One region of the Shewanella sp. SM55 genome, then DNA from elsewhere that is predicted to be linked to it. Evidence: predicted binding sites of a transcription regulator. Region 1 holds the regulator's gene; each other region holds the start of a gene.
What was found. The regulator LexA, encoded in region 1, represses DNA repair genes until DNA is damaged. The targets are predictions, from matches to a motif close to TACTGTATNNNNATACAGTA.
Positions count from the first base shown of each region.

Region 2: the regulator LexA is predicted to act here: its motif matches at 3,972-3,991, upstream of recG (ATP-dependent DNA helicase RecG).
Region 3: the regulator LexA is predicted to act here: its motif matches at 2,841-2,860, upstream of recN (DNA repair protein RecN).
Region 4: the regulator LexA is predicted to act here: its motif matches at 2,102-2,121, upstream of L5L91_RS13815 (DNA topoisomerase III).

Region 1 covers NZ_JAKKRS010000016.1:90,249-96,219, forward strand. Annotated here, with positions in the region: gene plsB (glycerol-3-phosphate 1-O-acyltransferase PlsB) at 1-2,308, opposite strand, end outside; gene lexA (transcriptional repressor LexA) at 2,469-3,089, shown strand; gene L5L91_RS18225 (cell division inhibitor SulA) at 3,086-3,598, shown strand; gene coxB (cytochrome c oxidase subunit II) at 4,002-5,519, shown strand; gene ctaD (cytochrome c oxidase subunit I) at 5,529-5,971, shown strand, end outside.
Region 2 covers NZ_JAKKRS010000019.1:96,740-102,710, forward strand. Annotated here, with positions in the region: gene L5L91_RS20185 (calcium/sodium antiporter) at 125-1,069, shown strand; gene L5L91_RS20190 (tetratricopeptide repeat protein) at 1,318-2,022, shown strand; gene L5L91_RS20195 (sensor histidine kinase) at 2,141-3,220, shown strand; gene L5L91_RS20200 (response regulator transcription factor) at 3,220-3,816, shown strand; gene recG (ATP-dependent DNA helicase RecG) at 4,008-5,971, shown strand, end outside.
Region 3 covers NZ_JAKKRS010000002.1:409,598-415,568, forward strand. Annotated here, with positions in the region: gene L5L91_RS05105 (YjaG family protein) at 1-196, shown strand, start outside; gene L5L91_RS05110 (DUF3319 domain-containing protein) at 340-573, shown strand; gene lldR (LysR family transcriptional regulator LldR) at 610-1,509, opposite strand; gene L5L91_RS05120 (AEC family transporter) at 1,800-2,762, shown strand; gene recN (DNA repair protein RecN) at 2,891-4,549, shown strand; gene L5L91_RS05130 (phosphatidylglycerophosphatase A) at 4,703-5,197, opposite strand; gene thiL (thiamine-phosphate kinase) at 5,213-5,971, opposite strand, start outside.
Region 4 covers NZ_JAKKRS010000010.1:98,459-104,429, forward strand. Annotated here, with positions in the region: gene L5L91_RS13815 (DNA topoisomerase III) at 1-2,089, opposite strand, end outside; gene L5L91_RS13820 (hypothetical protein) at 2,256-2,543, shown strand; gene L5L91_RS13825 (alanine/glycine:cation symporter family protein) at 2,811-4,289, shown strand; gene purF (amidophosphoribosyltransferase) at 4,416-5,930, opposite strand.

The DNA of each region.
Region 1 (5,971 bases):
CCAGATATCCCAATTCTTTGAGCTTCACGCTCAAAGTACCGTAGAGTTTTTTATCGTAGAACTCAGGCGCGGTAATACCATGTAAAGCCCCTAAACGCTGGGCAAGTAAATGGCTCTCAGACTCAAGTTCTGAGCGCTCCATCTTAGGTCTGTTCGCTAACAGATTGAAAATAATAGCGTAGCGTTGCAGAGTTTCACTCACTGAACTGGCTAACAACAATAATTGGCTTGAGTGCTCAGGCACGACAGCTAAAGTATCTGTCTCAACCACTAAACCTTGCCCAATCAGGAAATCCAGCACTTGCTCAACATAGGCTGGTAAGTCTTTAATTCCCATGAAGAGTTCGGCTTTCAGCAGTGGATAAAAATCGGCAACGATTGAAACCACTTGCTGGCGCAGAATCTGTTCATTATGGGTTAAACAACTCGCAATTAATGAAGGAACAATAAATAAGTGAATGATATTGTTACGATAGTAAGTCATAGACACAGCCTGACTCGCTTCGATAGACACTATTTCCCCTAAAGGATCGGCACTAACAACAAACTTGTTCAGCTCTAAACCTTGCTGCACTAAATGCTTACCATCACCTTCGGCAACAGATGTATAAGAAGTATAAGGCACTTTTTTGAGTAGGGTCAGATACAAATCAAGCTGACGCTCCAGCAGACTACGTTCTAAGGCGTTTTGATCTGTCGCCAGTAAAACTAAGCTAGTCAAAGTCACCGAACTCGCGGCTGCGGCATCATTGATACGCGTCATCACCCGATTAGCCAGCACGTTTACCGCTGGCGTTAACCAACTTGGTTTCTGCTCGGGATCATCGGCCAACTCAGCACGCCAGTTTGGCGCACGCTCATTTAAGAAATTTTGCAGGGTAATAGGCTCGCCAAAATTCACATAACCTTGGCCAAAATTACCTAATTTGCGAATGGCACCGAACACCTGCCACACAGATTCTTTTTTCTTTTTCTTACCGCTTAACTCTTTATGGTAAGTCGCCACTTCCATCACATGGTCATAGCCTAAATACACAGGCACGAGCGTGACAGGACGTTCAATACCGCGCAGTACGCTGTTCATCGTCATGGCGATCATGCCAGTTTTCGGCGCCAACAGACGGCCAGTACGTGAACGACCACCTTCGGAGAAGTATTCCACCGAATAACCTTTAGCAAACAGCTGGTCTAAATACTCACGAAATACTGCGGTGTACAGCTTGTTGCCATTAAAACTACGGCGGATGAAGAAGGCACCACCGCGACGGAACATAGGTCCCGCGGGCCAGAAATTGAGGTTAATGCCGGCAGCAATGTGCGGCGGAACCATGCCTTGATAATACAAAATATACGATAACAGCAGGTAATCCATGTGGCTGCGATGGCAAGGCACATAAACAATCTCGTGGCCATCGTGGTGTAACTGCCGAACTTGCTCGGCGCCTTTAATGTTGATCCCGCTGTAAAGCTTGTTCCACAGCCAAGTTAAAAAACGCTCGGCAATACGCACTAAACTGTCTGAGTAATCGGCAGCGATTTCATCGAGATACTCAATAGCCGTCTCGCGCGCTTGGGTCTCAGAAATCTTTTTACTGGCGGCTTCTTCTTGAATCGCTTTGCGCAGCGACTCAGATTTGAGTAACGAATGAAACAGTGCTTGGCGGTTTGGCAGCACAGGCCCTGTCATTACCTTACGTTGACGACGGAAATGCACGCGCGCAACCCGTGCTAACTTATGGGCAATCCCCATGTCGGTGCCATGTTCGTCAGCCATGTAACGCAGGGATACGGCATTCGAAAACTGCACGAAGTTATGTCGACCTAAGAACAGAATCATCAAGCACTTGCGCAGCCAAGTCGGGTTTTCCCGCTCAAATACGGCCGCCTTCATAGTGTCGTCTTCTTTCCCTGGCGTTCGGCCCCAATACAGGCTCACGGGTACCAGTTGAATATCTAATTCAGGACGTTCCTTATGCACGGCTAACAAACGCATAAAGCATTCGAGGAAAGGCTCATTACCAGCACGTTCGCCAAACAGTGGCTTACGTCCTTGAAGACAGACAACCCGAGGCGCAGTCACACCATTAGCCACTAGAGGCTCATAAGGGCTTGGTAAGCCTAACTTAGCCGTTATTTCGCTCAAAGCAGCGATGTCACTGAGGGATTCTGTTTTCATCACATAAACAAGGGGTCTGGAAGCATCCAGATTCAGATCGGCAAAGGGATCCTGAGGCACCACAATAGTGTGCACTAAGTGTTTTTGGATCCAACGTAATGATTTCAACCAAAGAGAGTCGTGTTTAGGCATTATTCTTATGCAATTAAGTGCGTTTACTAGCCCGATAGAATACCAGACTATGGGCAATATTCGCTAATTCTCTCCAACATAGCTAAAAAGTGGTTAATACTTGCGCTGCAAATAATACTGTATATACTAACAGTAACTGTATAGAAAAACAGGAAACACCATGAGACCTTTGACGCCACGCCAAGCTGAAATTTTAGAGCTAATTAAACGAAATATTGCCGATACTGGCATGCCACCCACTCGGGCAGAAATCGCAACCCGTTTAGGTTTTAAGAGCGCCAATGCGGCTGAAGAACACCTTAAAGCGTTGGCGAAAAAGGGCTGCATTGAGATCATGCCTGGCACATCTCGGGGCATTCGTCTGCCTGCGGAAATCGAAGATTTGACTGAAACAGGTTTACCGCTCATCGGCCAAGTGGCTGCGGGTGAACCTATCCTCGCCCAGGAACATGTTGAACAGTACTACCAAGTCGACCCAAGCATGTTTCATCCCGCCGCCGATTTTTTACTGCGAGTAAAAGGCGACAGCATGAAAAATATCGGCATTCTCGAAGGTGATTTGCTGGCAGTTCATAAAGTAGAACAAGCTAGAAATGGTCAAGTGGTTGTCGCTAGAGTCGATGACGATGTCACTGTTAAACGTTTCGAAAAAAAAGGTAATGTGGTCTATCTACATGCCGAAAATGAAGATTACTCCCCGATTAAAGTGGATTTAGGCTTCCAAAGTTTAACAATTGAAGGACTCGCCGTCGGTGTGATCCGTAATGGAGATTGGCTATGAATAAACTACTTGGCAATGCCCCCCGCCATCCGGGCCTGTGGCTCGATGAAGTCCGTGATGCCGACTATGACTGGCACCATGCGCCCATCGCCTGTATGCCAACTAAGACTCAAGGTCGCCAAGAATTAATTCATCTGAGTGCACAACTCGCTCAGTTAAGCCAACAGGGCCGTTGGTTAGTGCTCATCAACCCTCCAAGTATTGGCTACAAGCAAATGCTCGCCAACGCAGGTGTGCGTATGGATAGAGTTTTGCTGGTACATGCTAAAGATGAAGTCGAAACCCTGTGGGCGATGGAAAAAGCCCTAACAAGTGGTACGTCCAGTGCAGTCATTACTTGGACTCAATCATTGGATGCACGGGATAATCGACGCCTACAAATCGTGGCTAAAAGTGCCCGAGCTATGGGCATAGTGCTTGAAGACGTAAACAGTCACTTACATGCAGACGTACGTATTGAGCAAGGCAATCTCTTCGGTCAGCAATCTTTTTTTAGCGCTGTACACTAAATATTCATTTAATTTTTTACCTTGAAAGCCGCCTCACCTATGAATGTGAGGCTTTTTTTTGGCAATTTTTCAGATAATTAGATAAATAAGTGATCTTGATCAATATTTAAACAGCAAGTATGGTTGGTTAAGTCGGTGATGATATATCACCTTCCGTGGTCAATGAATCGAGTATTTATCGAACTCGAAGCGCCACTAAAAATAGAGAACAGATTTATTTCAGCAGTATGTGCCAGCGTGGCTAATTACCAGCAGTAACAATACTTGATTAAAAGTAACAGCCGCCAACGCACGTTGAAGTCAAAAAAGCTTTTTTGGGAACTGAAGAGTTTGCATAGAGTTGAGACTTACTGTGTTGCTCTTCTTTGTAGTTGCTATTCGCAATTGGCAGAGGAGAAGTCTTGTGAAGCAATTGTTGTATTGTTTACTCGTGGTGCTTTTCGCACCACCGTTGACCGCCGCGGACATGCGGTTCAACATGACCCCTGGCGTGACCGAGATCAGTGGCAAGGTTTATCACTTGCACATGACCATCTTGTATATCTGCTGCGCAATAGGCCTAGTGGTCTTTGGCGTCATGATTTACGCCATGATCAACCACAGAAAATCCAAAGGCGCTGTCGCGTCCCACTTTCACGAAAGCACTAAAGTTGAAATCGCTTGGACGATTCTGCCATTTATCATTTTGATCTTAATGGCGATTCCAGCGACAAAAACTTTAATCGCAATGGAAGATCCCAGCAACGCCGATCTCACCGTAAAAGTCACGGGGTCCCAATGGAAATGGCATTACAGCTATTTCGATCAAGATATTGATTTTTATAGCATACTGACAACACCCAGAGCACAAATAGAAGGCACCGAAACCAAGGGTGAAAACTATCTATTGGAAGTCGATAAACCGCTCGTTCTACCGATAAACCGCAAAATCCGCTTTCTGATGACTTCAGAGGATGTCATCCATTCTTGGTGGGTACCCGCCTTTGCAATTAAGAAAGATGCCAACCCTGGATTTATCAATGAGGCTTGGACTCGCATCGACAAACCCGGCATTTACCGTGGTCAATGCGCCGAGCTCTGCGGTAAAGACCATGGTTTTATGCCTATCGTAGTACAAGCGTTACCCGAAGCCGAGTTTGAGGCTTGGGTCACAGAGCAGAAACAAGCCGCAGGTGCTGCGGCTGAAGCCGCTCAAGCCGCTTTATCACAAACCCTAAGTAAAGAAGAGTTGATGACTCAAGGTGAACAAGTTTACCTCGGGCACTGCGCAGCCTGCCACCAGCCCAATGGCGAAGGGTTGCAAGGCGTATTTCCGCACCTTAAAGGTAGCCCGATTGCAACGGGACCGCTCAGCGGCCACCTTGAAATTGTGCTCAACGGTAAAACGGGTACAGCCATGCAAGCGTTTAGTAAGCAATTGACTACACAAGAAATCGCGGCAGTGACTACCTACGAGCGTAATGCTTGGGGCAATAATACTGGCGATGCAGTGCAAGCCAAAGACGTCAACGAGTACATGAACGGCAATTCTGCACAAACATCCGCCGCGGTACCAAGCGGTACAACCCCGACACCCGCACCTGCAGTCGATCCCGCAAGCCTCCCCACACTCAGCCATGACGCCCTCATGGCCGAAGGTGAAACTGTCTACGCGACCTTCTGTGCTGCCTGCCATCAAGTGACAGGTGCAGGAATACCACCCGCCTTCCCCGCGCTAGTGGGTAGTGCTATCGCCATTGGACCAGTCGCCAATCACATCGATATTGTGATGCTCGGTAAAACAGGCACGGCTATGCAGGCATTTGGCAAACAGCTTAGCCCACAGCAACTTGCAGCAGTCATTACCTATGAACGCAATGCTTGGGGCAACAATACCGGCGATACAGTGCAACCTGCTGATATCGCAAGTCATGGACAGTAGGGGATAATGATGAGCACAACGACTCAAGATCAAACCGCAGCCCATGATGACCATCATCATGGTGCGCCAAAGGGCATCATGCGCTGGCTGCTAACCACCAACCATAAAGACATAGGTACTTTGTATTTATGGTTCAGCTTCATTATGTTCTTAACCGGTGGCGCTATGGCCATGGTGATCCGCGCTGAACTCTTTCAACCTGGATTACAATTGGTCGAGCCCAACTTTTTCAACCAAATGACAACTGTTCATGGGCTGATCATGGTATTCGGTGCGGTAATGCCAGCCTTTACAGGGCTTGCTAACTGGCTGATCCCTATGATGATAGGAGCGCCCGATATGGCGCTGCCACGGATGAATAACTGGAGTTTTTGGATACTCCCCTTCGCCTTCACTATCCTTCTCAGTTCGTTGTTTATGGAAGGTGGCGGACCAAACTTTGGTTGGACCTT
Region 2 (5,971 bases), on a different contig from region 1:
GGTGTGCTTTTTTATGACATATTCTGTCAAAATCCGATAAAACCACGTATCATGTGCGCCAGTCGGCCAAGGGGCAATTCCCTTGTACTTTTCCATTCAATATTAGGTTTAACAGAGTCTAACGATGCTAATTACACTATCGATTATTGGCGGTTTTATTATTTTAACCTTAGGCGCAGAAGCCCTAGTGCGTGGCGCGAGTTCAATCGCTCTACGTTTAGGTATTACGCCACTTATCATAGGCTTAACTATTGTAGCCTTTGGTACTAGCGCACCAGAACTGGCTGTGAGTGTAAAATCTGCTCTAGCAGGAAACAGCGGTATCGCCTTAGGTAACGTTATTGGCTCTAACATTGCTAACATAGGTTTGATTTTAGCCATCACGGCACTTATCCGCCCTATTCAAGTGCAATCTCAAGTCGTAAAGCGTGATATCCCTTTGATGATATTGGCTTCCATGTTGTTCTGGGCACTCTTGTTAGATGGCGAGCTCAGCCTAATTGACGGTGTGATATTGCTGTCACTACTGTTCGGTTATTTAGCCTTTAGTTACATCAGCTCGAAAAATGGTAATGAAGAGGAAGAGATTGAAGCAGGTCCAAATAATCCGCTACTTTCAGCCCTATTTATCTTAGTCGGTATTGGTATGTTAGTCGGTGGCGGTATTTTGTTTGTCAACGGCGCAGTAGATTTAGCCAAGACCTTCGGTATCAGTGAAGTCATTATCGGCTTAACGATCGTGGCGATTGGTACCAGTATGCCAGAGTTAGTAACTTCTGTTCTAGCGGCACTGAAAGGTCAGAGTGACATAGCCATAGGTAACGTTGTCGGTTCTAACATATTCAATATTTTGGGTATTTTAGGTATTACTGCAATAGTACAGCCAGTATCATCACTTGGCTTCCAACCCTTTGATTTCATAGTGATGTTGGCATTTGCCATCATGATTTTACCTTTCGCTTGGACAGGATTTCGTATTGGCCGCCGCGAAGGTTCAGTATTACTACTGTGCTACTTAGGTTACTTGGGCTACCTAATAAACCAAGCGAGCACTCAAGCTGTGGTATAACACTTAGCTGATCATTTGCGATAAAAAAACACCGGGACCTCTCCGGTGTTTTGCTCTCTAGGTATTGTCCACTTTATTAATCACGCACTTTCTTTAAAGCACACCTCATAAAAAATATAAGCACACAACTCAACTGATGACATTTGTCATGCCAAAGCCATGACCTTTGTGTCTGCAGTTCTTCTATCGAATTTCTGATAATGAGCCCGTACCCAAACATTGGGAAACTCACTCAATAAGGAAATACCATGAAAACATTACTCCTCGCCTCCAGCTTTTTGCTTATCAGTACTCACTCGTTTGCAGCAACGCCATCAAACACTAACATCACCAATGTAGACGCGGCCTCGAATGCGATGAATCTAACGCAATTACAACAACTGAGCGGTAGCACTCAAGATTATGATAAAGCCTATGCGAACTATCGCTTAGCCATCAGTGCCAATGTAATGGGGCAGAAAACACTCGCTAGCAGCGCACTGACTACAGCACAAACCACATTAGAAGCACTCGAAACCAGCCAAGCGAATGCAGAATCCCTCGCGCTGTTATCGTCGGTTTATGGCATGCAAATCGCCTTAGACAATAGCAAAGGTGCAACGCTCGGCATGAAATCCGCCAAGGCGATTACCAGTGCCGAACAATTAGAACCACAAAATCCACGGGTAGCACTTGTTAAAGCCATCGCCGCCTATAACACGCCAGCCATATTTGGCGGCAGCATGCAAAATGCTAAGACCTTAGCCACTACAGCAATAGAAAGATTCGCCCAGCCTTGCGACAATATTTGCTGGGGTGAAGCCGAAGCTTACACGTGGCGCGGGCTCGCTAAACAGGAATTAGGCGATAGCCAAGGCGCGATTGAAGATTGGCAACAAGCGATCAAAGTACAAGCAGATTACGGTTGGGCAAAATTTTTGCTTCAACAAAATCAGCAATTAAGTGCAAAATAGACAAAGTTGTTAACGGGGATCTATGGCGCTGACGATAGCGCCAATCCCTAAAAAGAATAAATTAAAACAGATGCCATCGGTGGGCATTCAACAACCAACTCAGTGACACAGAGGCATCATGATAAGCACTCCGCTTCAGCTCGAACGAAAACTTGCTTGGGTGTATTTGATAAACTTAGTGTTTTATCTGATCCCACTTGCCATAAATCCCTATCCAAGCTGGAAAATCGCCCTCAGTTTTGCCGTATTAATCCCTTTTATTGCCAGTTATTTTTGGACTTATAAGTGCAATAGCCGTAGCGCCTATCTGCCCATTCTCATTATGGTGGCCATAGCAATAGCGATCACACCAATCAACCCAGGCTCTATCTCGCTATTTACCTTTGCAGCCTTCTTCATTGGCTTTTTTTATCCTCTCCGGACCTGTCTGTTGGCTATTGCAGCCCTCATCGGCCTGTTGTTTGCCCTCAATGAGATTTACCACTTTAACAGTTACTACTTTCCGCTTTACGGCTCGGGATTAGTGCTCGGCGTGGGCATGTTTGGTGTCGCCGAACGCAGACGTTATCGGCATAAATTGAAAGAACAGCAAAGTGCCCAAGAAATTACCACCTTGGCCACTATGCTTGAGCGTGAACGTATCGCGCGGGATCTACACGACATTATGGGGCATAGCCTATCTTCCATCGCCCTTAAGGCTGAGCTAGCCGAAAAGCTTATCGCAAAACAAGAATATGAACTCGCATCAACCCAATTGACTGAGCTAGGACAAATTGCAAGGGAAAGTTTAAGCCAGATCCGCCACACAGTGTCAGACTACAAACACAAGGGCCTAGAGAGTTGCGTGACGCAGCTTTGTAAATCCTTAAGGGATAAAGGCTTAAGTGTCGAGCTCAGTGGTGAGCTACCCAAGCTAGGTGCAAGCACAGAAAGCCAACTGAGTTTGATCCTCACCGAACTCATTAATAATATTCTTCGCCATAGCGGTGCAAGTGAATGCTCTATCCACTTTTCTAAGCAATCAGACCGCCTGCTGCTCGAAGTCAAAGACAATGCCGCGGCCAAACCTTTTATAGAGGGTAATGGCCTCACTGGTATACGCGAGCGTCTCGACAGTTTAGGCGGCAGCTTGAGCTATAATCTCGAACAGGGATATAGATTTACCGTCAGTTTACCTTTGCAGGGAGCAACACATTAATGAAGATTTTATTGGCGGAAGATCAAGCTATGGTGCGAGGAGCACTCGCCGCACTCCTCACGCTTGCAGGGGGTTTTAGTATCACCCAAGCGAGTGACGGCGACGAAGCTCTAAGCTTACTCAAACAGCAAAGCTTTGATCTCTTGCTAACGGATATCGAAATGCCCGGCCGCACAGGCTTAGAGCTGGCTACATGGTTAAAGGAGCAACATAGCCAAACTAAGGTTGTGGTCATTACCACCTTCGGCCGTGCGGGCTATATTAAACGTGCCATCGAAGCGGGTGTGGGCGGCTTTCTGCTTAAAGATGCGCCCTCGGAAACCTTAGTCAACGCGATTCAACAAGTGATGGCGGGAAAACGAGTGATCGATCCTGAACTTGCCATGATGGCGATTGGCGATGTCGACCCGCTCAACGACAAAGAACGCCGCGCTCTTCGCCTCGCTAGCGAAGGCAAATCCACCTCCGACATCGCCGAAACTCTTTTTATCGCCGAAGGGACTGTTCGCAACTACCTCTCAGAAGCCATAGCCAAACTCAATGCCAGTAATCGAATCGATGCAGCCCGCATTGCCAAGCAAAAAGGCTGGTTGTAATAACACTCACAGTTAACCACGCTTTCAGCCTAACGATATCTTATCAACAATTTTGCGGCCTTAAGGTCGCAGAAAGATATTAGCTATGCTTCCAAACAAAATTTGATAACACCCTAATTCCCCTTGAGATTGCCTTACGCTTATTCTCTGTTAATATATGTATAAATTCACAGTGATTGAGTGCTAACGACTTGCAGCAATTGGATCTTGTTCCGATCACCGACCTCAAAGGCGTCGCCAAAAAGGTCGCGGAGAAACTCGCAAAGCTCGGCATCACAACAGTACAAGATCTGCTGTTTCACTTACCCCTGCGCTACGAAGACAGAACCCAAATCTATCCCATTGCCGCCCTCAGCCTAGGCGGTTACGGCACTATAGAAGCTGAAATCCAATCGACACAAATAATCCAAGGCCGCAAGCGTATGCTGGTCTGCAATGTGCGCGACGATACAGGCAGCTTGAGCATGCGCTTCTTTAACTTTTCCGTCGCCCAACGTAATGCCATGCAAAATGGTTTGATGATCCGCGCCTATGGTGAAGTGCGCCGTGGTAGTCATCAAGCTGAGATAGTGCATCCAGAATATAAAGTCGTGTATCCCGGTGAAGATGTTCACCTAAGCGATACCCTAACGCCGATTTATCCCACAACTGAGGGCTTAAAACAGGCGAGTTGGCTAAAGCTGACGGAGCAAGCTTTGGTATTGCTGGAAGAGGGTGGCTTAACTGAGCTGCTGCCACCGCAGTTGCAACCGAATAACATCAGCCTTAAACAAGCGCTGCAGACGCTGCACCGACCTCCTGCGGGGATCTCTCAGTTCGATTTAGAGTTAGGCCAACACCCTGCACAGCAGCGACTCGTGCAGGAAGAATTACTCGCCCACAATCTCAGCATGTTACGCCTAAGGCAGCGCAGTAATTTAGATGCCGCTGTCACCATGCAGGCCACGGGACAGTTGCTCAATCCTTTCCTCGCCGCTTTGCCCTTTAAACCGACTGGCGCCCAGCAAAGAGTCGTGGCTGATATAGGCAAAGATTTAGAAAAACCGCACCCTATGATGCGCTTAGTGCAAGGGGATGTTGGCTCTGGCAAAACCTTAGTCGCGGCGATGGCGGCATTACAAGCGATTGAAAACGGTTATCAAGTTGCCATGATGGCACCGACCGAGTTATTGGCCGAGCAACATGCAACTAACTTTGCCGCTTGGTTTGAGCCACTCGGACTTAAGGTAGGTTGGCTGGCGGGAAAACTTAAAGGCAAGGCCAGAACCCAATCCCTTGCGGATATTGAATCTGGCGCAGCCCAGATGGTAATTGGGACCCATGCCATCTTCCAGCAGCATGTAGTCTTTAGCAAACTCGCGTTAATTATTATCGATGAGCAACACAGATTCGGCGTACACCAACGCTTAGGCCTGCGGGAAAAGGGCGTGAACCAAGGTTTCCACCCGCATCAATTGATCATGACGGCAACGCCGATCCCGCGCACGCTAGCGATGACGGCCTATGCGGATCTCGACACGTCCATTATCGATGAACTGCCGCCGGGGCGAACTCCAGTGACCACTGTGGCGATTGCTGATTTACGCCGTAACGAAGTGCTTGAACGGGTCCGCAACGCTGTCATCAGCGACCAACGTCAGGCCTATTGGGTGTGTACTCTGATTGAAGAATCCGAAGTGCTCGAATGCCAAGCCGCCGAAGACACAGCCGAAGAACTGCGCCTCGTCCTGCCCGAGCTCAATATTGGCCTAGTGCATGGCAGATTGAAGAGCGCCGAGAAACAGCAAATCATGGCCGACTTTAAGGCAGGCATTATTCATCTACTGGTAGCAACAACCGTGATTGAAGTGGGCGTCGACGTGCCTAATGCCAGCCTGATGATCATTGAAAACCCTGAACGTTTAGGTCTAGCACAACTACATCAACTGCGCGGACGAGTCGGTCGAGGCGCCATCGCAAGCCATTGTGTGTTACTCTACAAGGCGCCGTTGAGCCATACCGCCACCCAAAGACTGAGCGTACTCAGACAAAGCAATGATGGTTTCATCATAGCGCAGAAAGATTTAGAAATTCGTGGCCCGGGTGAAGTGCTTGGCACTAAGCAAACAGGACTGGCTGAGCTCAAAATTGCCGATCTGGTGCGCGATCAAGCTTT
Region 3 (5,971 bases), on a different contig from region 1:
CGATGTCGATTTGGTGGATGAAGCATTAGATGATTTCGTTTTCGCCCATGAAGTCATGGAAGAAGAGAAAGAATTACAAAATTCTCTGCTGGAAATTATTGAAGAAAATCCGAAGATCACAGCGGAACTGGTCAAAGGCTTACGCAAAGACATTATCGAAGCTGGCGTATCAAATATCGGTATCAGCGTCGCTTAATTGATGGGGGTGCTTGGGGTTACTCAAGCACCTATTATCCATGCAGAATAAGAAAGGGATCATCGTTTTACACCCTCACCAACGAATCCCGTCAAAGATATCCAGTTGCTATAAATAGCATCAATAAAGATTGAGTTATTCCAATGAGAAAGATTGTTTATCAAGGATTTATCTTAACCAATAGCGAAGGACGAACCGACAGTTGGAAACTGACCATCAAAGATCAACAGCGTATCGGTTCTTTATTTGAACTACGGCGTTTAGTGGGATACTTCTTAGAACTCGGCATACTGCCCGCGACACGCTCCAGCCTGCAAGACGCAAAACAAACTCAAAACACCATGAGCAAAAACACCGTAAAACCTAAAAGACGCTAAAAATCAGTTCCCTTATTAAAGAATAACTCGGTTAAATCAACGCATAGAGAATAACTCTGGCGCCTTTGACTGCATAAACTCAATAAAGACTCTTACCTTTAGCGGCTGCTGGCTGCGCTGATGATATAAAATCGAAATTCGCCTCTGTTCGCCAATCCATTCAGGCAGTAATACTTTGAGTTTTCCCTCTTTAATCTGCTGTTTTACAAATAGTTCAGGACCATACAAGATCCCGCCATGGCCTAAGGTCGCCTGAATCGCTCCGTGTAAATCCGTGAGGGTGAGCTTAGTCGGGCCATTAAAATAAAAAGACTCGCCGCTTGGATGCTTTAAATGCCAATTAAACAGCGGCCAGACTTTTATCAGTTGATGGGCTTCAAGATCATCGGGATGCTCAAGTTTAGGTGCCTGAGCCAAATATTCTGGTGTGGCAAACAGGCAATAGTCGAGCTCGCCTAAGGTACTCGACACCCAAGAAGAATCAGGCTGAGCACCGCCAACAATCGCCACATCTATGCCTTTGTCGATCAAATCCACTAACTCATTACTCTGGGAAATGTGCAAACGGATATCAGGATACAAACGGCCAAACTCATTCAATGCTTGAATAAACACAATGGAAATAATCGAAATCGGCGCGGCGATGCGCAAAGTTCCCTCGGGTTTATCACTGCCTAAACCACTTAGTTCATCAAATTGAGCAACCACACTCTGGTAGCGTTGAAAGAGCGCCAGCCCTTCCTCTGTCAGTCGCAACTTGCGGGTGCTGCGCATAAAAAGCTGTTTATCGAGCTTCTCTTCCAACTTCGCTAACTTGCGGCTCACAGTGGCGATGGGCATATCGAGCTCTTTCGCCGCCTGCGAAAAACTGCCCGCATTGACTAAATGCACAAAAAGATAGACAAGTTGTAGTTCAGCGCCTAAATCATCACTCATTGCATATCCTAATTTCACATATTGGGTATTGACGTTAAAACGCTAAATTCACTAAGTGATTGTGTTTTAAACATTGAATTATTCACTTATACGACCATAGCGCAATAGCCTTAGATTGAAATGGTATGTTATTTTGTGGCGAGTTTTACTGCGCTGGCGCTAAATCTGGCTCTAAAGTGACATAAAAAGAAGCAAGTGCTGTAACTCTGGCCACCAAGAATCATAGCAACAGTAAAATGACGACGGTGGGCGAGTTTATTCAAATTTAATCGTAAGGATGAGTGAGGGAAATGACCATTTTAACCCCTCTGTTTGCCGTCTTCGGGATCATGTTGCTCGGTACACTAGTGCAAAAACTAAAACTCTTGCCCGTCGATACGGATCAAGTGCTAAACCAATATGTCTACTATATTGCGTTCCCTGCGATCATGCTTATCGCCCTCGCCCAGCAGCCGATTGACGAGATTTTGCAATGGGGATTTATTGCAGGCTACAGCACAGCTATGGTAATCACTTATCTTGTCTGCCTTGGGCTATCGCTGATCGCTAACCCTAAACAGCATGCGGTTGCCGCTATTCGAGCCCTCAATGCCACCTTTGGTAATACGGCATTTATTGGTATTCCACTGCTCATCATCCTCTTTCCGCAGCAACAAAGTGCCTTAGTCGCCGCCGCGATTGCCAGCTTATTATCCGTGCTGATGTTTGCCGTCGCCTTAGTCTCGATGGAACTGGCCACTAACACCCAAAGACAACACCACGCCTTAGTCATAATGGCGATGGCGGTAGGTAAAAACCCTATCGTTATTGGTAGCTTAATTGGCGTCGGCATTTCGGCGCTAGAGATAAAACTGCCGTCAGGGCTGGCGCTAATGATCCAGCAAATAGGCAATACCTCAAGCCCCTGCGCCCTATTTGCTATCGGCATGGTACTCGCCAAAGCAATGCGCTACCAGAAAGATAGCAGCGTATTTAGCCCCAAGAATTTTATCGAATTGAGCCTTATCAACCTCTTCAAGCTGGCTATCCAACCGACACTCGTCTACTTTATGCTTAAGCGTTTTGGCGTAAATGGTGACTACCTGATCATGGGCGTGATCTTGAGCGCACTGCCCACCGCGGCTAGCGTGTACTTACTTGCCCAGCGTTATAACACTCAGGCTTCTACCAGTGCTCAAGGCATTCTATTTGGCACCTTAGTCACTTTCTTCAGTTTACCTATCTTAGAAAGCTTAGTAAGAACCTATGCATAATCAGTTAATTAAAAATATTTACTGCCACTAATGCCGATTATTCACCCAAGCCACTTTACTGTATATAAAATCAGTATATACTGTTTATCAATACAGTGGTTTGGTATGTTTTTCGACAGGAATTCACTATGCTTTGCCAACTCAGCATTAATAACTTCGCTATCGTCCGTTTTTTAGAACTGGATTTTCGCCCCGGTATGACCAGCATCACAGGTGAAACCGGTGCAGGTAAATCGATTGCCATCGATGCGCTAGGCCTATGCCTAGGCAATCGCGCCGATGCCAGCAGTGTTCGTCCCGGAGCCAATAAAACCGAGGTCAGCGCCCGCTTTTCCTTGGATGATATTCCACTGGCAAAACGTTGGTTAGAAGATAACGATCTTGAACTCGATGATGAGTGCATTCTACGTCGGACTATTGGTAGCGATGGCCGTTCACGCGCCTACATCAATGGGAATCCAGTGCCGCTGACGCAGCTAAAATTACTGGGTCAGTTGCTTATCGGTATTCACGGTCAACATGCGCACCATGCAATGTTAAAAAGTGAACATCAACTCACCCTGCTCGACAGTTATGCCAACCACAGATTGCTTATAGATACGGTTGCCGCTAGCTTTCAACGCTGCAAGCAAATTGAGGCCGATCTAAAACAACTCGAAGCCTCCCAGCATGAACGTATTGCCCGTAAGCAATTAGTGCAATATCAAGTAGAAGAACTCGATGAGTTTGATCTTAAAGTTGATGAGTTCGATGAGATTGAGCAAGAGCACAAACGTCTGGCTAATGGCACTGAGTTGATTGATACCTGTCAGGCGAGCTTAGATATACTCACAGAGGGCGAAGAGAACAATATAGAGTCGCTACTCAACCGAGTCGTTTCCCTCGCCGAAGATCTGCAAAGCTACGATCCCGCATTAAGCAATATCAACACTATGCTCAATGATGCCTTAATCCAAGTGCAAGAAAGTGCAGGCGAATTACAGCACTATTTGAGTAAACTTGAACTCGATCCAACCCACTTTGCCTATTTAGAAGAACGGCTATCAAAAGCCATGCAACTGGCGCGTAAGCATCATGTTAGCCCGAATAAACTGGCCGAGCATCATTTAGCATTAAAGGCTGAGCTAAGCACCTTAGACAGTGATGAAAGTAAACTTGAAGAAATTCAGATTCAAGTCGAGGCAAGTAGAGCCGCTTATCTTAGCAATGCGCAAAAGCTCAGCCAAAGCCGTGCCCGCTATGCTAAAGAACTCGACAAACTGGTGACTCAGTCAATCCACGAACTGAATATGCCTAAGGGTAAATTTACGATCGAAGTCAATTTCCACCCCGAGCAAATGTCAGCCAATGGCAGTGACAATATCGAATTTATGGTAACCACTAACCCTGGCCAACCTTTGCAACCGATTTCGAAAGTCGCGTCTGGCGGTGAGCTCTCACGGATAGGGCTAGGGATCCAAGTGATTACCGCGAAGAAAGTTGCCACACCGACATTAATTTTCGATGAGGTGGATGTCGGGATTTCCGGCCCCACCGCAGCAGTGGTGGGCCGCATGTTACGCAGCTTAGGGGAATCGACCCAAGTACTGTGCGTGACTCACTTGCCGCAAGTTGCGGGCAATGGTCATCAACACATGTTCGTCGATAAATTTAATAAGGCAGGCAGTACTGAGACCACAATGAAATCGCTCGATCGTGAGCAGCGTATCCAAGAGCTTGCAAGACTGTTAGGTGGCGATACTATCACCAGCAATACCCTCGCGAACGCAAGGGAACTGCTGCAATAGTAGTATGGTTTAGATAACGAATGAGGTAGCTAAACGCTTGAATCTACACACTCTAGATCACAAGCTAAGGGGCCATATCAAAAACTAAGGGTTAGTTGTTGGAGATGTTAACTAACATGCCGGGTTAACTATCATGTTAGGTTAACGATAATGTTAGCTAACACACCAGACTAGCCCTTGCAGACAAATAAATGAAAACACGCCCGCTAACACATCGTCAATCATAATGCCAAAGCCACCATGAACTTTGGCATCGAGCCATCGAATAGGCCAAGGTTTGATGATGTCGAAAAAGCGAAATAGACCAAAGCCGACTAACAACCAACCCCAACCTGCTGGTGCCGCTATCATAGTGATCAGTAGCCCAACCACTTCATCCCACACAATCGCACCGTGATCGTGTACCCCCATATCTTGAGCGGCTTTACCGCAGATATAAAATCCCGCAAATGCGCTCAATAAAGTTAAGCCGATATACCAAGTGAGCGGTAATGGCGCCATCAATAAATAGAGGGGAATGGCTGCTAAGGTACCGAAAGTACCAGGCGCTTTAGCGGCGAGTCCGCTACCAAAACCGAGTGCCAAAAAGTGGACAGGATTTTTTAATGACAGGCGCGTTAGCACCTGATCCTTTGACAACCATTTCATTAACATGCTCTTCGCTTAAAAATGCTCGAAACCGTGATACGGCGGCGTAAACGGCTCACCATTGAGTTGCAACTTGAGCTTACTGCCTGCACAAATTTGTCCTACGCGAACAAACTTTGCTCCTGCATGGCTTAATGCCGTCTCAAGCGCGCCTTTTTGCGCCTCAGGAACGGTGAACAGCAGTTCATAATCTTCGCCCCCAGTTAGCGCATAACCTAAGGCATGCTCCTCGCTGACGGTATCTTGCATCGCGCGTGAAAGCGGGATGCAATTAACGTCCACCACAGCACCGACTGCCGAAGCCTTAAGCACATGACCGATATCCGAGATAAACCCGTCGGAAAGGTCGATAGCACTGGAGGCAAGCGAACGCAAAGCTTGGCCCGCTAAAACTCTTGGTGTTGGACGATAATGGCGATTAATCAGGAATTCTTTATGCTCGGCTCTAGCCTGTTGCGCGCCTCGAATGATATCCAGACCTAAGGCCGAATCTCCGAGCGTGCCCGTGACATAAATCCAATCACCCGCTTTAGCACCATGACGAGTGAGTGCCTTACCCTGTGGGACTTGGCCGTGCACTGTGATATTAATCGCCCGTGGGCCACGAGTCGTATCGCCGCCAATTAAGGCGATGCCATAGTAATCGGCCGCTTCAAATAAACCTTCGCTAAAACCACTGAGCCAAGTTTCATCGACTTCGGGTAGCGTCAAGGCAAGCGTCATCCACGCGGGTTCAGCGCCCATGGCAGCCAGATCAGATAAATTTACCGCTAA
Region 4 (5,971 bases), on a different contig from region 1:
TAGCCACTTTGCGTGTTCGACTCCTTGCGCCAGCACTAGCCACTGACTTCTTCACACTGCTTTTAGCTGTACTTGCAGTGCCTGCCCGTTTTGCCGAGCTCGAGGCTTTGCGGTAAGGCGACTTACGATAACCAGATTTATTACTTGCCGTTTTACGATAACCTTGGCCTTGTAAACCATTAAGCGCGGTTGGCAGTTGTGCGCCTGCATTCTGGATAAGCGTGGATAAGGTGCCGAGCAGTGGCTGCATAAAGGCTTGATAAGAGGTTTCTTTATGGCAAATGCCGTTCAAGCTCGCTTCCCAAAGCGCTGTCATATCCGGCGTAGTCGCACTCGCGGGCAAGCTGTTAATCAATCCTTTCCCCACGTCTGTCGAGACAATAGATTTACCTAAGCGTTGTAAAAAACCGCGTTTGAACAGCAATTCGATAATACCTGCACGGGTGGCCTCTGTACCTAATCCGTCGGTTTCTTTAAGAATTTTACGGATCTCAGGATCGGTCACATAACGGCTAATACCCGTCATAGCACCGAGTAAAGTGGCATCGTTAAAGGCCTTTGGTGGTTGAGTATTTTTCTCCAACAATTCGCCTCGAGTACAATGCAAGGCCTGTCCCAATTTCAAAGGTGGTAATTGACCGATAAACTCGTCATTCTCCTCATCGTCCTTACCTGTGCTTTCTTCCGTCGACTTGTTGCCACTCACCTTACTGCCATTTGGCTCTTGGCGGGCAAAGAGTTGCTTCCAGCCGAGGGATTTATCCTGACGCGCCTTGGTATTAAATAAGCCACCCTCGATTGTCACTTGCACTGTGGTTTCACTGTAACAATAAGCCGGATAAAACTGGGCTAAGTACTGGCGAGCAACATGAAGATATAACTGCCTCTCACGCTGACTCAAGCTAGATAAGTTAGCCGTCTTCTCTGTGGGGACGATTGCGTGATGGGCGTCCACTTTTTTATCATCCCATGCTTTAGATTTAAGACGGGGATCGGGTGCATCAGCACCTTGCAATAACTCAGCAGCACCGTCACTTATCGCCTTAAGTACCGAAGGCGCAAGGTTATGTTGCTCAACGGGTAAATAACGACTGTCGGAGCGTGGGTAAGTAATGAGTTTATGACGTTCATACAAACTTTGGCAGGTATCGAGCACATCCTTAGCACTCATGCCAAACCGTTTCGCCGCATCAATTTGCAACGCGGATAAGCTGTAGGGCAATGGTGGATTCTGTTTCTTGTCCTTAGCCACTAATTGAGTGACTAAGGCGGGTTTATCACTGATGCGACTCACCACATTTTGCGCTAACCCTCTCACTAACACTCGTCCTTCTTCATCCATATAGGGCTGACAAGCTTCGCTAGGTTGCCACTTGGCGCTGAAGGTTTCTTGCTTCTCGGTCGCCAAATGCGCCAGTACTTCATAAAAAGGTTTAGATTGAAAGTGGGCAATCTCTTCATCACGGCGCACCACTAGCCCAAGCAATGGCGTTTGTACTCGGCCGACGGATAACACGCCTTGATAACCGACCTTTTTACCTTGGATGGTGTACGCACGCGTCATATTCATGCCATAGAGCCAATCGGCACGACTGCGGGCTAAGGCCGATGTGGATAAAGGAATAAACTCGCGATTACTGCGTAGCTGCGTTAGAGCCCGTTTTACAGCTTGTGGGTTTAAGTCACTGATCAGTAAACGCTGGGTTTGATGTAGCTTGTCCCCCGTCACGCCAAGATAGGCAATCACTTCATCCACGAGTAACTGCCCTTCACGGTCGGGATCGCCCGCGTTAACCAGCGTGTTGGCTTGTTTGACTAATCGTTTAAGCACTGTGAGTTGGCTGCGGGTTGCGGCCTTAGGTTTTAGTTGCCACTTGTCTGGCACTATTGGCAAATGCTCGAATTTCCAAGACTTAAATTCGGGATTATAGGCATCAGGTTCTGCTTGCTCGAGCAAGTGACCAACGCACCAAGACACACAATCGCCATTGGCGGCTTCGATAAATCCATCGCCTTTTTTATGGGGTTTAGGCAATACATCGGCAATGGCCCGCCCTAGGCTAGGTTTTTCTGCGATATAGAGAATCATACAAACACCAAGCACTGGATATAATTACAGTATAATTTAGCCCAAACGCCAGTTGAGTGCAAATTTCTGTAGTAAACCGAGCTTAAATGTAAAAGCTTAAGTGTAAATTCAATTGCGAATGATTCTCAACAAGGCATAAGATACACTAAATAACTAAGGAGTGACTATGGGACAGTTTGCAATAAATGCGCGACAGGCTATGACAATAACTCCAGCATTAATATTAAGATTCAATCAGTTATTGATATTCCATAGCTTAATGTTACTCGCAATAAGCATGCTCACCAGTACCTGGCTGGGACAAATGAAAATCATCGATATGCCGTTAGCATGGGGATTCATTCTCGTCATTCCTATTGCTGTGAGTTTATCTCTATTACTCAGCCATCAAATCACGCGCCATAGCTTAAGCAGCTTATTCGGCGTGTGGATGCTACTTTGGGTAATGGGATAACTGACATTCATAATAAATCACTACCGTATTTCGAGTTAACTCGCCCCTCCGCTCTATTTACCCATGCTAAAACTCAATTTCAAAACACATTGGTTTCAAATATTTAACACTTTAACTATGAAGCTCCCTAAAAAATAGTTATGTTGAGTATCTTGGATATTTACAAAAAATGTCTTAATCAAAAGTGAATGTCCTAACTCAACATCTGTTGAATAACCGTAAACCTAAAAACTCTGCTAAAACAACACAATAAAGGAATCGGAGTCTATGAATGAGATTGTCAACGCGATCAATAGTGTAATTTGGAGCCCTGCACTTATTTTTCTTTGCCTAGGTGTAGGGCTCTATTTCTCCCTTCGCACTCGATTTTTACAGCTGCGCCATCTGCCAGAAATGATACGCCTGATGTTTGATGGTAAGAGTACTGATGCGGGAGTCTCGTCTTTTCAAGCACTCGCGATGACATTAGCGGGTCGAGTCGGTACAGGTAACATTGCAGGGGTTGCCACAGCAATCACCTTTGGTGGTCCTGGCGCTTTATTTTGGATGTGGATGGTTGCCTTTCTCGGTGCCAGCTCCGCTTTCGTTGAATCTACCTTAGGTCAAGTCTATAAAGAAAAAATCAATGGTGAGTATCGCGGTGGACCTGCTTTTTATATTGAAAAAGGCTTAGGCATGAAATGGTATGCATGGGTATTTGCAATTGCGACCATATTTGCCTGCGGGATCCTGCTGCCGGGCGTACAAGCTAACTCGATTGGTTCAAGTTTAAAAACTGCTTTCAACATAGATCCTAATGTGACTGCAGCCATACTGGCTATGCTTCTTGGTTTTATTATTTTTGGCGGTGTAAAACGTATCGCTCACTTTGCCAGTGCCGTCGTCCCCTTTATGGCACTGGGTTACATCATAGTGGCTTGTGTCATCATAGCGCTAAATATTGGCCAGCTACCGAGTATTTTATGGTTAATTATCAAAAGTGCCTTTGGCTTTGATGCGGGTTTTGGTGCCATTTTAGGCTTAGCCATCATGTGGGGGGTAAAGCGGGGGATTTACTCCAACGAAGCGGGTCAAGGTACAGCGCCACACGCCTCATCTGCAGCGGCGGTAAGCCATCCAGCCAAACAAGGGTTAGTTCAAGCTTTTTCTGTGTATATCGACACCTTATTCGTTTGCTCTGCAACTGGTTTCATGCTGCTTATTACAGGACTGTATAATGTTCAGGGCCCTGACGGTGCGGCGCTCTATACCGGCATTGCCGGAGTCGCTGCAGGACCAGGCTACGTACAAACGGCAATGGAAAGTATGATGCCAGGATTTGGCAATATCTTTGTGGCTATCGCACTGTTCTTCTTCGCCTTTACGACCATAGTGGCTTATTACTACATTGCCGAGACCAACATTGCCTATATTAACCGTAAAGTAAATCATCCTTGGTTCATGGTCGTTCTCAAAGTCGTGATCATTGGCTCAACCGTATACGGCACAGTTAAAACGGCTGATATGGCTTGGGGAATGGGTGACATTGGTGTCGGACTCATGGCATGGCTCAATATTATTGCCATTATTCTATTAAGGAAAACCGCATTCACTTGCCTTAAAGATTATGAATCACAACAAGCACTCGGCATAGAGCCACTTTTTGACCCGGTAAAACTGGGGATTAAAAATGCGGATTACTGGGTTGAACGCAAACACGCTGAAGAAAATGTAATGACTGAAACAGCGCAACGTATAAATACGTAGACGTTACCACTATGCTCCGTTAAGCAAATATAAGCCATTAAAAAGCCAGTGATTTCTCACTGGCTTTTTTGTATCGTTTAGAACAAAAAGGACACAAATTTTACGATACTGAATGACCCACAATCCTTATGGGTGACAGACGTTATGCAGCTCTAAGTTAGTGCCGATATCTTTATTTCGATCGGCTTTAGCATCGTCATTACGCAGTTGCGTCAAGTGATCTAAATACGCTTGGTCAACGTCGTTCGTGATGTAGTGACCATCAAATACGGACGTTTCGAAACGTTTAATCGCAGGATTCTCCATTCTTACCGCTTCAATTAAATCGGGTAAGTCTTGGAAAATAATGCCATCAGCACCAATTAACTTGGCGATTTCATCGGCATCACGACCGTGTGCAATAAGCTCATTCGACGTTGGCATATCAATACCGTACACGTTCGGGAAACGAATTTCCGGTGCGGCAGAGGCAAAGTACACTTTCTTAGCACCTGCTTCACGGGCCATTTCGATGATTTGCTCTGAGGTCGTACCGCGAACGATAGAGTCGTCCACCAACAGGACATTTTTGCCTTTGAACTCAGTGTTAATGGCATTCAACTTACGACGCACTGACTTCTTACGCTCCTGTTGACCAGGCATGATGAAGGTACGGCCAATATAACGGTTTTTCACAAAACCTTGGCGGTACGGTAAGTCCATGCAACGGGCAATCTCCAGCGCGATATCGCAAGAGGTTTCAGGAATAGGAATAACCACGTCGATATCGTGATCATACCATTCTTTCTTAATCTTCTCGCCAAGCTTAGCGCCCATGTTGACGCGACTTGCATATACAGACACTTTGTCGATCGTCGAATCTGGACGGGCAAAATAGACGAATTCGAAGATACAAGGTGCATAGCTAGGCTCGGCTGCACATTGACGGGTATACAGCTGACCGTCAATTGAAACATAAATCGCTTCACCCGGTGCTACATCACGCATCACTTCAAAGCCAACGGCATCAAGTGCCACACTTTCAGAAGCCACCATGTATTCAGTGCCAGTGGCAGTTTCGTGCTTACCTAATACCAAAGGACGAATACCAAATGGGTCACGGAACGCGACTAAGCCTTGACCAATAATCATGGCAACAACCGCGTAGGCGCCACGAGCTTGTTGGTGTACGTTAGCGACCGCATCGAACACTTCTTCCGACGTCAGGGTCAAACTCGTGGTTTTTTGCAGTTCGTCGGCCAACAGGTTTAACAAGACTTCAGAATCCGAAGTGGTGTTCACGTGGCGACGTTTTTTGATCAGCCCTTCGGCTAATTCGACTGTGTTGGTTAAGTTACCGTTATGGGCTAATGAGATCCCAAATGGCGAGTTAACATAGAAAGGCTGCGCTTCAGATGCGCTTGAACTGCCCGCAGTTGGATAACGCACATGGCCAATACCAGCATTACCTTGTAGGCGTTGCATATGTTTGACTTCAAAAACGTCTTTAACCAAACCATTGGCTTTACGTAGTCTGAAAGCACCACGATCAATGGTCACAATACCTGCCGCATCCTGACCTCTGTGCTGCAACACTGTCAGTGCATCATAAATGGTCTGATTAACCGATGATTGGCCAACTATTCCGACGATACCACACATGGGTAAGCTTCCTCATTGTAAGATGTTCTATCACTTAGGAT